2 linked regions of the Syntrophotalea carbinolica DSM 2380 genome follow. The protein of the gene in region 2 interacts with the protein of the main gene of each other region in a pairwise test. Links are inferred from orthologs where the notes say so. Each region holds a gene or a part of one and is shown on either strand. Other genes may lie near its edges.

Region 1 (6,096 bases), 2.8 Mb from region 2 along the record:
TTCCTGGCTGATGGACGAGGGCGACACTATCGAAGTCGGGAGTGAAATTCTCGAAGTCGAAACCGACAAGATCGCGCAGCCCGTTGAAAGTGCTGTCGAAGGTATCCTGCGTCGCAAGATCGGTGAAGAAGACGAAGAATACCCTGTGAAGGCTCTGATCGGGATCATCGCTGCAGAGGATGTCACCGAAGAGGAAATCGACGCGTTTATCGCCAGCTACGGCGGCGAAGGTGCTGAGGGTTCCGATGAAGATGAAGCTCCTGCAGAAACCGCTGCTGCACCTGAAGGTATCTATGAGCTGACCATGCCCAAGTGGGGCCTGACCATGGAAGAAGGCACCATCTCTTCCTGGCTCATCGACGAAGGGGATGAAGTCGAAGTCGGTACCGAGATCATGGAAGTTGAGACGGATAAGATCGCTCAGCCGGTTGAAAGTACCGTGGCAGGTGTGTTGCGTCGCAAGATCGGTGAAGAGGACGAGGAATATCCGGTAAAAGCCTTGATCGGTATTATTGCCGATGCCTCGGTATCCGATGCCGATATCGATGCTTACCTTGCCAGCCGTGGTGGCGAAGCCGCCTCGGGTGACGAGGAAGAAGAAGCTGCAGCTCCGGCGCAGCCGACCAGCAAGCCGATGTCGGCCATGCGTGCCGCCATCTCCAATACGGTGACCAACTCGTGGACTATTCCCCAGTTCCCGGTCACCATGGGCATCGAGATGGGTGCGGCCAAGGAATTCCGTGCCGGTCTCAAGGCTGCAGGCAAGGCTGTTTCCATGAACGATATGGTAATCAGGGCCTGTGGCAAGGCCATCGAGCAGTACCCGATGGTTAACGCCACTCTGGGCGGCAAGGAATATGGCCTTAATGCCGATGTAAACATCGCCGTTGCCGTCGGCACCGACGATGCTCTGATGATGCCGGTTGTCAAGGGCTGTCAAGCCCTCAGCCTTGAAGAAGTTGCCAGCGCTTCCCGCGCTGTAATCGACAAGGTTAAGGCCGGTACCTGCGGCCCTGCTGAAATGGCTGGTGGTAACTTCGCCATTTCCAACCTGGGTATGCTCGGGGTCGATTCATTCGGTGCCCTGGTGCCCCCGGGAATGTCTGCGATCCTGGCAGTTGGCGGCATCAAAGACGAAGTCGTAGTGAAAGATGGCGAAATGGTTCCCGTGTCAACGATGAAGGTGACCCTGGTAGCCGACCACCGGGTGGTGGACGGGTTGTACTCCGCCCAGTTCCTGGTGGAACTGAAGCGTCTTCTGGAAAATCCCGAAGAGCTTTAATTTTAGATAGCAAAAAGCCGGCACCCCCTCAAAGGGGTGCCGGTCGATAAAAGATTTCGCGGAATAGCGTTTGTGTATATTTGGTATAGTCGGATCATGAAAAAAGAGTCAGGGGTTGTTGGTCTTGCTCAGGATTTCATGTGCCGGGGATGACAGCCCATGTTGAGCTGCTGATCGAAGGCGATTGGGTCGGTCAGGTTCGAAGAGTTGTGATGATTCTGCACGAGACGGTATTACGGGTTTGATGCCGCACAAAGGGCATCGGGAAGATAAGGGTCACGATCATGGATGTTGGACAAAAAAAACGTGGTGCCGATAAAACGGCCCTAGCGACGACTGATGAGCAAGGCGCTTTGTCCAAGCCGACCTGGATCCGCGCCAAGGCGCCGATCTCGCCGGAGGTTGGCAGGTTGACGGGAATCCTGCGTGATTTGCATCTGCATACGGTGTGCGAAGAGGCCAGCTGTCCCAACCTCGGCGAATGTTTCAAGCGTGGGACGGCAACCTTCATGATCATGGGCGATGTCTGTACGCGTCGTTGTCCCTTTTGCGACGTGGCACATGGCCGGCCTGCTGCCTTGGATACCGAAGAGCCGGGACATCTGGCGGACGCCATCGGCGCCATGAAGCTCAAATACGTGGTGATCACCTCGGTGACCAGGGACGATCTGGAAGATGGCGGCGCCGCACATTTCGCACAGTGTATCGAATCCATCCGCAAGAAAACCGAGGGTGTCAAGGTGGAGATCCTGGTGCCTGATTTCCGGGGGCATGTCGATGCCGCCCTCAAGAACCTCGGCAACTGTCTGCCCGACGTGTTTAACCATAATCTTGAAACGGTACCGCGTCTTTATGCGGAGTCACGACCTGGTGCCCGTTATCACGAATCTTTGCGGTTGTTGCAGCGGTTTAAGGAAACCTATCCCGGTATACCGACCAAATCCGGCCTGATGCTGGGATTGGGCGAAACAGACGAAGAGATCCTTGAAGTTATGCGGGATTTGCGGGTGCACGGTTGCGATATGCTGACCATCGGACAGTATCTGCGACCCAGTCGCCATCATCTGCCGGTTCAGCGCTATGTAACCCCGGAGCAGTTCGAGGCGTTTCGGGTTGCCGGTTTAAAGATGGGCTTTTCCCAGGTCGCTTCAGGGCCGCTGGTGCGTTCTTCCTATCACGCCGATCTACAGGCAAAAGAAGTTTTGCATACATGACAAGCCGCGGTTAAAACCCAGGAGTTTTGCCGCATAAGGAGAATATAAAATGGCTGACGAAATTTTCGATCTTATCGTATTGGGTGCCGGTCCCGGAGGTTATGTCGGGGCGATCCGCGCAGCTCAGCTCGGCATGAAGGTCGCCGTGGTGGAAAGTCGTCCGACCCTCGGCGGTGTGTGCCTTAACGAAGGCTGCATTCCGAGTAAAGCGCTGCTCGACTCCAGCGAACATTTCGCTCTGGCGCGGGACAAGTTCGATATGCACGGCATCGAGATCCCTGCACCGAAGCTTAACCTGGCCAAGATGATGGAGCGCAAGGAAGGCGTTGTCAGCGATCTTACCGGCGGCATCGCGTTCCTTTTCAAAAAGAATAAAGTTACCTGGATCAAGGGCCGCGGCAAGCTGCTCGGAGCCGGTGGCGACGGTCTGCAGCAGGTTGAAGTGACCGGTAAGAACGCCGGCGTGGTCAAGGGCAAGAATGTTCTGCTGGCTACCGGCGGCAAGGTTGCGCAGGTTCCCGGCATTACCGTAGACAACGATGTGATCATCGACAACGTCGGCGCCCTGAGCATTGATAAAGTCCCCGAACATCTGATGATCATCGGCGCCGGCTATATCGGTCTGGAGCTCGGATCCGTGTGGTTGCGCCTCGGCTCCAAGGTTACCGTGGTCGAAATGTTGCCCAAAATGCTGCCTAAGACCGACGCCGATACCACTCAGGCGCTGCAGCGCTCCCTGAAAAAACAGGGCATGACCTTCAACATGGGCACCACCGTCGGCGGTATCGAAGTGTCCGGCGGTAAGGCGACCGTGAAATTGGTCAAAAACGATAAAGAAAAAGAAGTTGTGTGCGACAAGGTGCTCATGTCCATCGGTCGCAAGCCCAATACCGACGGCCTCGGTCTGGAAGAACTCGGTGTGGAAATGGGCGAGCGCGGAACCATCAAGGTCGATGACAATTACGCCACCAATGTCCCGGGTATCTACGCTATCGGCGACCTGATCCCCGGCCCCATGCTGGCGCACAAAGCCTCCGAAGAAGCCGTGGTTTTCGTGGAGCGCCTGGTCGGGAAAAATTCCGAAGTTCACTACGGTACCATCCCCGGTGTCTGCTATACCTGGCCGGAAGTGGCTTCCGTCGGCAAAACCGAGCAGCAGCTGCAGGAAGAGGGTACCCCCGTCAAAGTCGGTAAATTCAATTTCGTCGGCAACGGTCGTGCCCGCGCCATGGCGGAAACCGAAGGTTTCGTCAAGATCATCGCCCATGCCGAGAACGGGCAGGTGCTGGGTGTGCACATCTTCGGGCCTCGCGCTTCCGATATGATTGCTGAAGCCGTGGCGGTTATGAGCTACGGCGGTACGGCCCACGACATCGGTGCCATGTTCCACGGTCATCCGACCCTGTCCGAAGCGGTCAAGGAAGCCGCTCTGGATGTGGACGGCGCCGCCGTACACTGCTGATAAATCTAAACGTGAAAATAACTGTTTTAGGCTAGTCCTGCGAGGGCTGACCTGCTTGCCGGGAGGTGGACCTCCTAGCCGCCTCCCGGTCTTTTTACCGTTTTATTCTTCCTCTCCAAGTTCCTCCTGTACCAAGTGGAAACGATTCGGGTCCGTTTCCACTTGGATTTTTTCCATGGGGAGATGGGTAGAGGACAGGTTGTTTGTGGAAATCCGGCAAGCGTATCGTGGCGCTTGCCTTCATGGCCGGGGTGATTGTCATGCCGCCGATGCCATGACCATAATTCAAACGGGAAACAGGGGAGACCATGAAACAGTTCAAGGTGGATAAATCACGTTGTACCCAATGTGGCGAATGTATTCAGGATTGTGTGTTCGGGTTGCTCAGCATGGAGCAAGGTTATCCGGCATTGCCCGCCGATAAAGAGTCTGTCTGCATCGAATGCCAGCACTGTATGGCGGTTTGCAAACCCGGTGCGATAAGTATTTTAGGATTGGATCCGGCCGATAGTATGCCGTTGGAAGGCCGGTTTCCGAATCAACATCAGATGGAGACCTTGATCAAGGGGCGCCGATCCATCCGGCGGTATGCGCCCGAACCCCTTGCCAGTGAAACCATCGACGAGTTGTTGAAAATAACCGCGCACGCGCCTACGGGGGTTAACGCCCGCGGGGTGGAGTTCCTGGTTGTCGAGGATCCGGCGACCATGGCGGCTATTAGGCAGGAAACCCTGGAAGCGTTACAGGATCTGGCTCGCAGGGATGCGATCCCGGATAACTTGTGCATCATGAAAGACATCGTTCCGCTGATGGAACAGGGGCTTGATCCGATTTTCCGAAATGCTCCGCATCTGCTGATTGCCTCGGCCGCACAAGGGGTCCCTTGCCGGGAGGCGGATGTGTTTATTGCTCTGAGTTATTTTGAGCTGTTGGCTGCCAGTGCCGGTATCGGTACCACCTGGTGTGGACTTGGCAAGTGGGCCATGGTCGATCTGGCACCGCAATTGTTGAAGTCGGTAGGTGTTCCCGAGGACCATGACGTGGTGTACCTGATGCTGTTCGGTACGCCGGATGTGAAGTATTATCGGACGGTACAGCGGGACCAGGACGCTAAAATACGGCGCCTGGTGAAGTAGCTTTTCTGCGATCTGAAAGCGAAAGACCGCTCAATCGATACGGTGGCGGCCGTAGGGGGCAGCTGAGTTGAACTCCTTTGGTATTTCGAGTCATCAGGTTGCCCGCCATCGACGGGACACAGAAGTTTTGTATTGATTGTATTGCTTTGTTAGGGAGGGATTTTCTTGAAAGCATGGATGTTTGCGTAAAGGAGATCGCTAATGGAGCTGAAAGATATAAATCAGGTGCTGGTTGTGGGCGGCGGCACCATGGGGCGGCAGATTGCATTTCAGTGTGCGGCTCACGGATACTTTGTCACAATCTATGATATATCCGCGGAGGTCTTGCAGGCGACCCAGAAGCGGATTGGGGCCTACGCGGATTATCTCGTGGCCGAAGGTCATATACAACCGCAGGCGGCGAAAAGGGCAATCAACCGTATTTCGATCAGTACCGATGCCCGCCAGGCGGCCAATGCGGACCTGCTCTGCGAAGCGGTGCCCGAGGATCCTGCCTTAAAGGGTGAGGTGTTCGCCCGTTTCGATCGCTATTGTCCGCAGCGCACCATTTTTTCCACCAATGCTTCGTTGCTCGTGCCTTCCCAGATTGCAAAGGCCACGGGTCGTCCTGACCGTTTTCTGGCGTTGCATTTTCACCAGCCGGTCTGGGTCGGAAACCTGGCGGATGTCATGCCCCATGCGGGCACCTCGTCGGAGGTAGTCAAGGTGGTGCACGATTTTGCCAAATCGATCAACCAGATCCCGCTGGTGTTGAACAAAGAAAATTTCGGCTATGTTTTCAACGCCATGTACAGTGGCTTGAACAGTGCCGCCATTACCTTGGCCGCCAACGGGGTTGCGGCCGTGCCGGATATCGATCGGGCATGGATGACCGTGATGAAGATGCCCAAAGGGCCCTTGGGTATGCTTGACGTGATGGGGCTGGATACGGTGTGGCAGGTAACGGACTACTGGGGCAAAACGACTAGGGACGCGCAAACCATTAAAAACGCCAGCTATCTC
Region 2 (7,975 bases):
TTCGTTGTTGGCCGAGGTATAAAACTCGAGGAGACCGTCGAGCCGGTAGTGAGGCCAAACGATCAGCCCCTGTTCGACCCCGCCAAGCAGACTGTAACGGAAATTACCGTCGCTGAAATCCATAAATCCGGCACGCAGCCAATAGCGCCGCAAATCATCGCGGCGATAATTGACGCCGATACTCGCCGAGTCGGCATGAATGCCGTGCTTAAGGGCGCGCAGAGGGGTATCGCGGCTGAACAGTTCCATGTCGACGGGAATCGACCACACATCGTCCGGTGTCCAGACGGCGGCCAAACGCGCCCCCAATTTTTGCCCGCCGGAAAGGCTCCAGGTCATTTCGGCCGTACCCTGAACATTCCGATGCCGATATTCAATCCCAGCCCCGAAGCGCTGCAGGGTTTTATCCCCCTCGGGAAAAGAAGCATGCTGCAGATAGGTAGCTGCAAATCCCCGGTAGCGATGGCGGACCGGCGAGGAGAACAGGGTTGCCGCCAGCGAGAGGTCGCGGCTGCCAAAGGTCGATCCGCTACTCCAACCGGCGGCGACGGAGACCTGCAACTCCCGCATATTATGGGCTTCCCACAACCGTTGCAGACGCTGCACCGCCTTATGCTCGGGATATTCGGCACCCAACTCGCCGATGAGGGTCCCGGCCTGTTCGAATTCGTTGAGGTCCATGCGGTTTTCCGCATAGCCTGTGCGCAGCGATAGATAGGCCGGGTCGAGGGCCAGTCCGAGACGGTAAGCTTGTTCCGCGCGCCGCGGCCATCCACGGGCACCGTATACACCGCCCATTTCACCCAGAATATCGAGATTGGCCGGAGCCTGATGGTACAGCGGGGTCAAACGGGCTTCGCCTTCCTTCAGATCTCCAGCAAAGATCTGCCCCAGAATGGACAGCAACTCCGCCTCCAATCTCTTGGGACCATCGGCCTGCTCCGTCAGCGTCTTTTCGGCCAACGCCAGGGCACCATCGAAATCTTCCTGCTCGAGGTAGGCATAAAATAAACCCTGGGTAGCTTCAAAATTATCAGGTTGGGCCGCCAATACCCGCCGATAAAGGTCTGCAGACCGGACCGGCTCTTCCAGATACAGAAAAGCGTCGGCGACAGCCTGCTGGGCATGGGGAGGCAGTTCGTCGGGATCGACCTGTAAAGAACGGTACTCCTCCACCACACGAGCCATTTCCACCCGGTCACGCAAAGCCACCAAACGATCGATGCGGGCCCGCCGGGCAAAACCTTCACTCCGGGGAAGGTCGGCACGGGCCGCCCGTTCATTGGCCTCCAACATTTCCAGAGCACGATCGGTTCCGTCAAACCGTTCCTTATGCACTTCGCTGCCGTAACTGCCCCAGCGGGTGACCAGGGCCGCACGGTTGGCCCGCAGACGATGAATTTCTGAATCGGTTAAAAGACCCGGCCGCTGTTCCGCCAGTTCACCGGCCAGAAAGGGATCGCCGATGGCCGCGAGAGTCAGGATCTCCATACGCTGTGCCCACTGCGACTGTGGTTGCCAGGTTAGGATGCGCTGGTAGCACTGTAAGGCGGTCACATAATCACCGCGCCCTTCAGCCGCATGAGCTAGGGCGTACTGTGTCCCGATATGCCCCGGGTAGAGTTGCTCGAGGGATTTGGCAAGATCGGCGGCTTCACTATGTTTGCCGGCGTCGGCCAGGGTAAGGAGCAGCCCCACACGCAAAGAGGGCTGCGAACTAAAGCGTTCGATGCCGAGTCGATAAAGAGTTTCGGCCTTATCGAAGGATTTCTGACGACGCAGGGATTCGGCGATCGCTTCCAGCACATAGAAAGGGATCCGTTGTGGATCCGCCTGCTCGAACAGGCCCGCTACGCGGGCATCTTCTCCCGCCCAGGCCAGAACGGCAAGATAATCATTGAGAAGGGGTTGATTGGCAGGGTTGCTGCGATGCAGCTGTTCCAGCAATGGCAGAGCCTCGGCATAATCTCCCTGACGCGCCAGTTCCACCGCTTGGTGATGGTCCAAAACTGGCGGTTGTGCCCATGCCGGGGCAACGACAAGCAACATCAGACTGGAAAACAACAGCGTTATTGTCAAAATGGTGACAGACACACGCCACCGCCGCACATATGATAACCCTTGCAGAAAGGCTCTGAGCGAGCCGCTGGTACCCCTCACGCTGATGTCCCCCTGATATATCCACACCGGCCGCCTGCCGGGCCGCACTTAACAAGTAAGATTTTTCACATGAATTAAAAGAATTGACATGATAACAAATAATCATAATTTTTTCATTACAAAAAAACACTGTTATAGTCAGAATTCAAACGGCAGGCATGCCAGAATCGCTTCAGGGAGGGGCCATCACAGGGGAAAGGCAGAGCTAACGGACCATTCAGGCCGGCTCGAGGCCGGCAAATTTGACCAGCAGTTTTTTCAAACCCACGCCGGGGAACTGAACGATGACTTTCTGCTGATCACCGTTGCCTTCCAGACGACGCACGACGCCGACGCCGAATTTAACGTGACGCACATGCAACCCGACCCGCAAGCCCTCTTCGGCTTCGGGCACCACTTGCACATCCTCAAAAAAATCCTCGCTCTCCTCGAAGGGGGTCGGTTCGATTTGCTCGAACACCGAGGCCAGGTTGTGGGTGGCCGGTTTCTGCAACGCGGGGGCCGGCTTGTCCCCCATCAGATGCGGCGGGATTTCAGCGAGAAAACGGCTGGGAGCGTTGTATTGGTAATCGCCGTAGATCCGGCGACGGCGGGCGTGGGTGAGATAGAGCTTCTGCATGGCACGGGTCATCCCGACGTAACACAGACGACGCTCCTCCTCGACATCGTCGCGCTCTCCGGCCGCGCGACCATGGGGGAAGATACCCTCCTCCATGCCGGTCATGAACACCACCGGAAACTCCAGCCCCTTGGCCGCATGCAGGGTCATGAGGGTCACCCGATCAAGGCGGGTATCGTAGGAGTCGAGGTCGGTGACCAGGGCCACCTGCTCGAGATACTCCTGCAGAGAGCTCTCCGTCGCCTGGTGCTCTTCCATGCCGGCCAGTAACTGTTCGAGGTTTTCCAGGCGCCCCTTGGCTTCTTTTCGTTCGCCCTCGGTCATGGCCGACTGGGCCTCTTCCCGCAGATTCGGCGCATAACCGCTTTCCTCGAGCAGATCGGCGGTCAACTGAGGGAACGGCACCTCTGTCATGCGTTGTGCAAAGCGCTCCATGAACGCGCTGAACGCGGCGACTTTCTTGGCCGCAGCGCCCTTGAGCACCCCCCGTTCCAGACACAGACGACAAGCCGCCAGAAACCCGCCGGCCTCTTCTTCGTGCTCGGCGATACGACCGGTGGTCACGGCGCCGATACCGCGCGACGGCACATTGACGATACGCCGGGCCGACAGGGAATCCGCCGGATTGGCCAGCGCTCTGAGATACGCCAGCACGTCCTTGATCTCCATGCGGGCATAAAACTTTACCCCGCCGACCATGACGTACGGCAGGCCCTCGCGCACCAGGGTTTCCTCCAGCACCCGGGACTGGGCATTGGTACGATAAAATACCGCCACATCGCGCAAATGACGTCCGGCATCGCGCAAGCGGGCGATTTCGGCAGCAACAAAACGCGCTTCCTCCAGATCGTCGGGCAAGGGTTCGAGGGTCAAAGGCTCGCCGGCCGGGTTATCGGTCCACAAGGTCTTGCCCTTGCGCCCGATATTGCAGGCCACCACCTCGCCGGCCGCTTCAAGAATCGTGGCGGAAGAACGATAGTGCTGTTCCAGTCGGATGACGCTGGCACCGGGAAAATCCCGCTCGAAATTGAGGATATTGCCGATTTCGGCACCGCGCCAGGCATAAATGGACTGATCGTCGTCCCCGACCACGCACAGATGGCGCCCGTCGTCGGCCAACGCCTTGACCATGGCGTACTGCACCTGGTTGGTGTCCTGAAATTCATCGACCAGCAGATGCGCAAACCGTCGGCGATAAGCGTCGCGGATATGCGAATACTCGCGGAACAGACGCACCGTCTGCAGCAGCAGATCGCCGAAATCGAGGGCGTTGGCCTGCTGCAAACGCTTCTGATAAAGCTCATACACGCGAGCCACCTGCTCGCCACGATGATCCCCGGGGATATACTCCTCGGGCAGCAGACCGCGATTTTTGGCCTGATCGATGGCGGTGGCCACGGCTCGCGGCTTGAGGTCTTTTTCGGTGATACGCAGCTGGGCCAGGCAATCCTTGATCAGGCGCTGCTGATCCTGGTCGTCGTAGATGGTAAAGTCACGGCCGTAGCCGAGCACCTCGCCGTCCCGCCGCAAAATGCGCGCACAGGCCGCATGGAAGGTGCTGATCCACAACCCATCGATGTTGCCCACCAGGCTCTGCAGACGTTCACGCATTTCGGCCGCGGCCTTGTTGGTGAAGGTCACCGCCAGCACCTGCCAGGGTTCGACCTGCTGTTGCTGGATCAGGTAGGCGATGCGATGGGTCAAGGTCCGGGTCTTGCCCGAACCGGCCCCGGCCAGGATAAGCAGCGGCCCGTCCTCATGCAGTACGGCCTGCCGCTGGCAGTCGTTGAGAGAGGTCAGCAGATCACTCATCGTCATCGTCCTCCATGGAGCGCACCATGAGGGCCCGGTTGTAGGCCGACACCATATCCCGCCGGCTGACAATACCGATCAGCTTGCGCCCGTTGCGCTCATCGACCACCGGCAACTGTTCGATGTTGCGATATCCGATCTTGCGCATGGCCTGGTCGAGGTTGTCCCCGGTACTGACGGTAACCACATCGAGAGTGGCCAACTCCTTGACCACCACCAGGTCGAACAGATCGCCTTCGAATACCACGCCCAGGAAGTCCTGCACCGAGATAATGCCGGTCAAGCCTCCATTGCGATTGATGAGAGGGAAATTGGTATGTTTGGTACTGGCAATAAACTGGTTGAATTGCCGCAACGTCATGTTTTCGGGAATCGACTCGGGATCGCGGGTCATAACGTCGCCGACCCGCAGGGACTTCATGATATTACGTTCTTTGCCCGCCTCCAGATTAATGCCGGCCCGGGACAGCTCGACGGTATCGAGGCTGTCTTTTTTGAGGTGCCGGCTGATGGCGGTACCGACCACGCAGCACAACATGATGGGAATGATGAGATCGTAGCTGCCGGTCATCTCGAACAACAGAAAAATAGCCGTCATTGGCGCATGGGTGGCGGCGGCCAGAAACGCCCCCATTCCCACCAGGGCGTAGGGACCGGTGGCCGGCACCGTGCCGGGGAAAAGTATCTGCAACGCTTTGCCATACGCGCCGCCGGTCACGGCGCCGATGAACAGCGACGGTGCAAACATGCCGCCCGGCAACCCGGAACCGAGAGTCAGCGAAGTCGCCAGGGCCTTGGCCAGCACCAGGCAGCCCAACAACAACAGCACGCCCTCGCCCAGCAACACGTTTTCGATAAATTCGTAGCCGTTGCCGAACACCTGGGGGAAGAAGATGCCGATGATACCGACCAGGGCGCCCCCGACTATCGGTTTGACCAGGCGGTGCACCTTCAGGGCGGCGAGGCGATCGACGATACGGTAATGAGCGGTAGTGAAGCCTACCGCCAACACCCCGACCAGCATGCCGAGCACCAGATAAAAAGCCAGCTCCCAGGGATGCGCCAGCATGTGGACCGGAGCCCGCAAAGCCGGCATATTGCCCAGCAGGGCGCGGGAAACCACCGTTGCGATACCGCTCGATATGACGATGGAGGTAAAACTGGTCAGTTCAAAGGACGACAGCAGTACGATTTCGTGGGCGAAAAACACCCCGGCGATGGGCGCATTGAAAGTCGCGGCGATGCCCCCGGCAACCCCGCAAGCCACCAGCAGCTTCAGGCGCTCGCCACTGACCTTGAAAAGCTGGCCGACCTGACTGCCGATAGCACCGCCGATCTGGGCAATGGGGCCTTCCTGCCCGGCCGAACCGCCCGCGCCCAGCGTGATGGCGCTGGCCAGCCCGCGGGTCACAATGGTGCGACCGGGGATTTTGGCCCCCCGCAGGTTGACCCGCTCGAGAAAATGGGAAAAACCGAATCGCAGGTCCTTGGCAAAGAAAAGCCCGAAAGGGATCATCAACACCCCGGCGGTAACCGGAAACAGCACCGACCAGAACCGCGCGGCACTCCACTGTTCAAAGGATATGTGAAAGAATCGCACCCCCTGCTCTATCACCAGCAAATGGATCAGGTCGATGGTCTTTCGAAAGATGAAGTTCCCAAGCCCCGACATCACGCCCACGCCCAGTGCAAGCAGCGCCATGAAAGTATGCTCGCTGATCCCCAGACGGCTTAAAAAAGCCGGGACACGTTCCCTGATCCAATCGATAGCCTCTGAAGTAAGTACGCTGTGCGGCATGATACGACTCGTCGTGTGCAATTCAAAAAAGGAAACACCAACGCCCGATTCCCTCGTCCCGGGCGGGACCTGTGTTGCGGAACCGGGTGAGCCCCGAAATGGTCCGGGGCAAGACAAATTAACAGGGTATAGTAGAATGTTGAAACGGCTAAATCAACCTTCTTCCCTGAAAACCGCTTTTTTTTGCAGCATAAAACACAAAGGGCCACTCACGAAGAGCAGCCCTTTGACCGAATAACAGCCTTGAAAATCAATCTTTTTTTATAGCCTGCCCGACACGACGCCCGAAATCACGACAGGACTCCAGCGTTTCCCGCTCGGGAACGAACTCGACCCGAAGCGGCTCTTCGACCATCTCCAAAGACATGTCGGCCAGCATTTGATGCACCATCTTGGGTGCCTCGCCGCTCCAGCCGTAGGAACCGAAAGCCGCCCCCAACTTGTTCTTGGGTTTGAGACCTTTCAGATAGGTCAGGACATCGGCCAGTGTCGGGAAGATGCCGTTATTAAGCGTCGGCGAACCGACAATCAGAGCCTTGGCATCGAAGGCGGCGGTGATGATGTCGCTGCGATGCACGCTGCGGGCATGCATCGGCTGAGCCTTGACGCCAACTTCCCACAAACCGGCGACAATTTGCTCGGCCATGGCCTCGGTGCTGTGCCACATGGTATCGTAGATCACCAGGGCGCTGTCCTCGGGTTGCTGCTTGCACCATTCCACATAGGCATTGATGATTTTGGACGGATCCTGGCGCCAGATGATGCCATGGTCGGGACAGATCATCTTGATAGGCAGGTTCATACCCATCACCTTGTCCAGAAGCTTCTGAATCAGAGGTGCAAACGGCCAGAGGATATTGGCGAAATACTTTTTGGCGTGCCACATGATGGCCTCGCCGACTTCATCGTCAAAACGCTCCGGACCGGCATAGTGCTGACCGAAACCGTCGCTGGAAAAAAGAATCTGCTCCTCTTTAAGGTAGCTGAACATGCTGTCCGGCCAGTGAATCATGCGGGTTTCGAGAAACTGCAGGGTACGCTTGCCCAGACTCAGCTCCTGGCCGTCCGCCACTTCCTGCAGATTCAGCCCGGCAGGGAAATGCCGGCGCAGGTTTTTCAGCCCCATCTTAGAGCAGTAGATCGGCTTGTCCTTGCCGATAACCTCCATGACCGCCGGCAAACCTCCCGAATGGTCCATTTCGGTGTGATTGCTGATCACCACATCGATCTTGGCGGGATCGACGATCTGGGAAACCTTTTCCAGCAACTGCCCGGTGAATTCCTTTTTGACCGTATCGATCAAGGCGATTTTTTCGTCGACGATCAGATAAGCATTGTATGTGGAGCCAAGATCGGTCGAGTAACCATGAAAATCGCGTACATTCCAATCTATGGCACCGACTTCGTAAACGCCTTCGGCTAATTTTTTCGGTATCATATCCAGATAAATCCTTTCAAAACGGTCATTGCGACTTTCGGTGGTATAAAAAAAGACCCCCGAAAAGCGGTCCGTGTCGGATGTTGTTTGGCACCCGGTTTACCGCCGACTTCGGCAAAACCCGGTTAAATACGGTTCCGGCCGTCAT

Evidence for each region. The genes of interacting proteins can lie anywhere in the genome.
Region 1: the proteins of PCAR_RS15150 (region 2) and lpdA interact in binary tests that used the Escherichia coli proteins (3 or more experiments, as listed by UniProt). The link is inferred for Syntrophotalea carbinolica DSM 2380 from one-to-one orthologs.

What each region holds. Positions count from the first base shown.
Region 1 is NC_007498.2:430,779-436,874, forward strand. What follows is about bases 1,779-4,751. They hold lpdA (dihydrolipoyl dehydrogenase), read left to right. Parts: upstream 1,779-2,545; coding sequence 2,546-3,958; downstream 3,959-4,751. Other genes in these bases: lipA (lipoyl synthase), read left to right, coding at 1,779-2,496; PCAR_RS02415 (nitroreductase family protein), read left to right, coding at 4,267-4,751. Also shown: PCAR_RS02400 (2-oxo acid dehydrogenase subunit E2), read left to right, coding at 1-1,282; more of lipA, read left to right, coding at 1,567-1,778; more of PCAR_RS02415, read left to right, coding at 4,752-5,094; PCAR_RS02420 (3-hydroxyacyl-CoA dehydrogenase), read left to right, coding at 5,296-6,096. UniProt on the Escherichia coli protein: Lipoamide dehydrogenase is a component of the glycine cleavage system as well as of the alpha-ketoacid dehydrogenase complexes.
Region 2 is NC_007498.2:3,256,653-3,264,627, forward strand. The notes cover bases 1,985-4,991. They hold PCAR_RS15150 (ATP-dependent helicase), read right to left. Parts: upstream 4,592-4,991; coding sequence 2,378-4,591; downstream 1,985-2,377. Other genes in these bases: pgaA (poly-beta-1,6 N-acetyl-D-glucosamine export porin PgaA), read right to left, coding at 1,985-2,094; PCAR_RS15155 (chloride channel protein), read right to left, coding at 4,584-4,991. Outside these bases: more of pgaA, read right to left, coding at 1-1,984; more of PCAR_RS15155, read right to left, coding at 4,992-6,389; PCAR_RS15160 (FprA family A-type flavoprotein), read right to left, coding at 6,640-7,827. UniProt on the Escherichia coli protein: A helicase with DNA-dependent ATPase activity. Unwinds DNA duplexes with 3'-5' polarity. Translocates on single-stranded DNA with 3'-5' polarity. Initiates unwinding more efficiently from a nicked substrate than double-stranded DNA.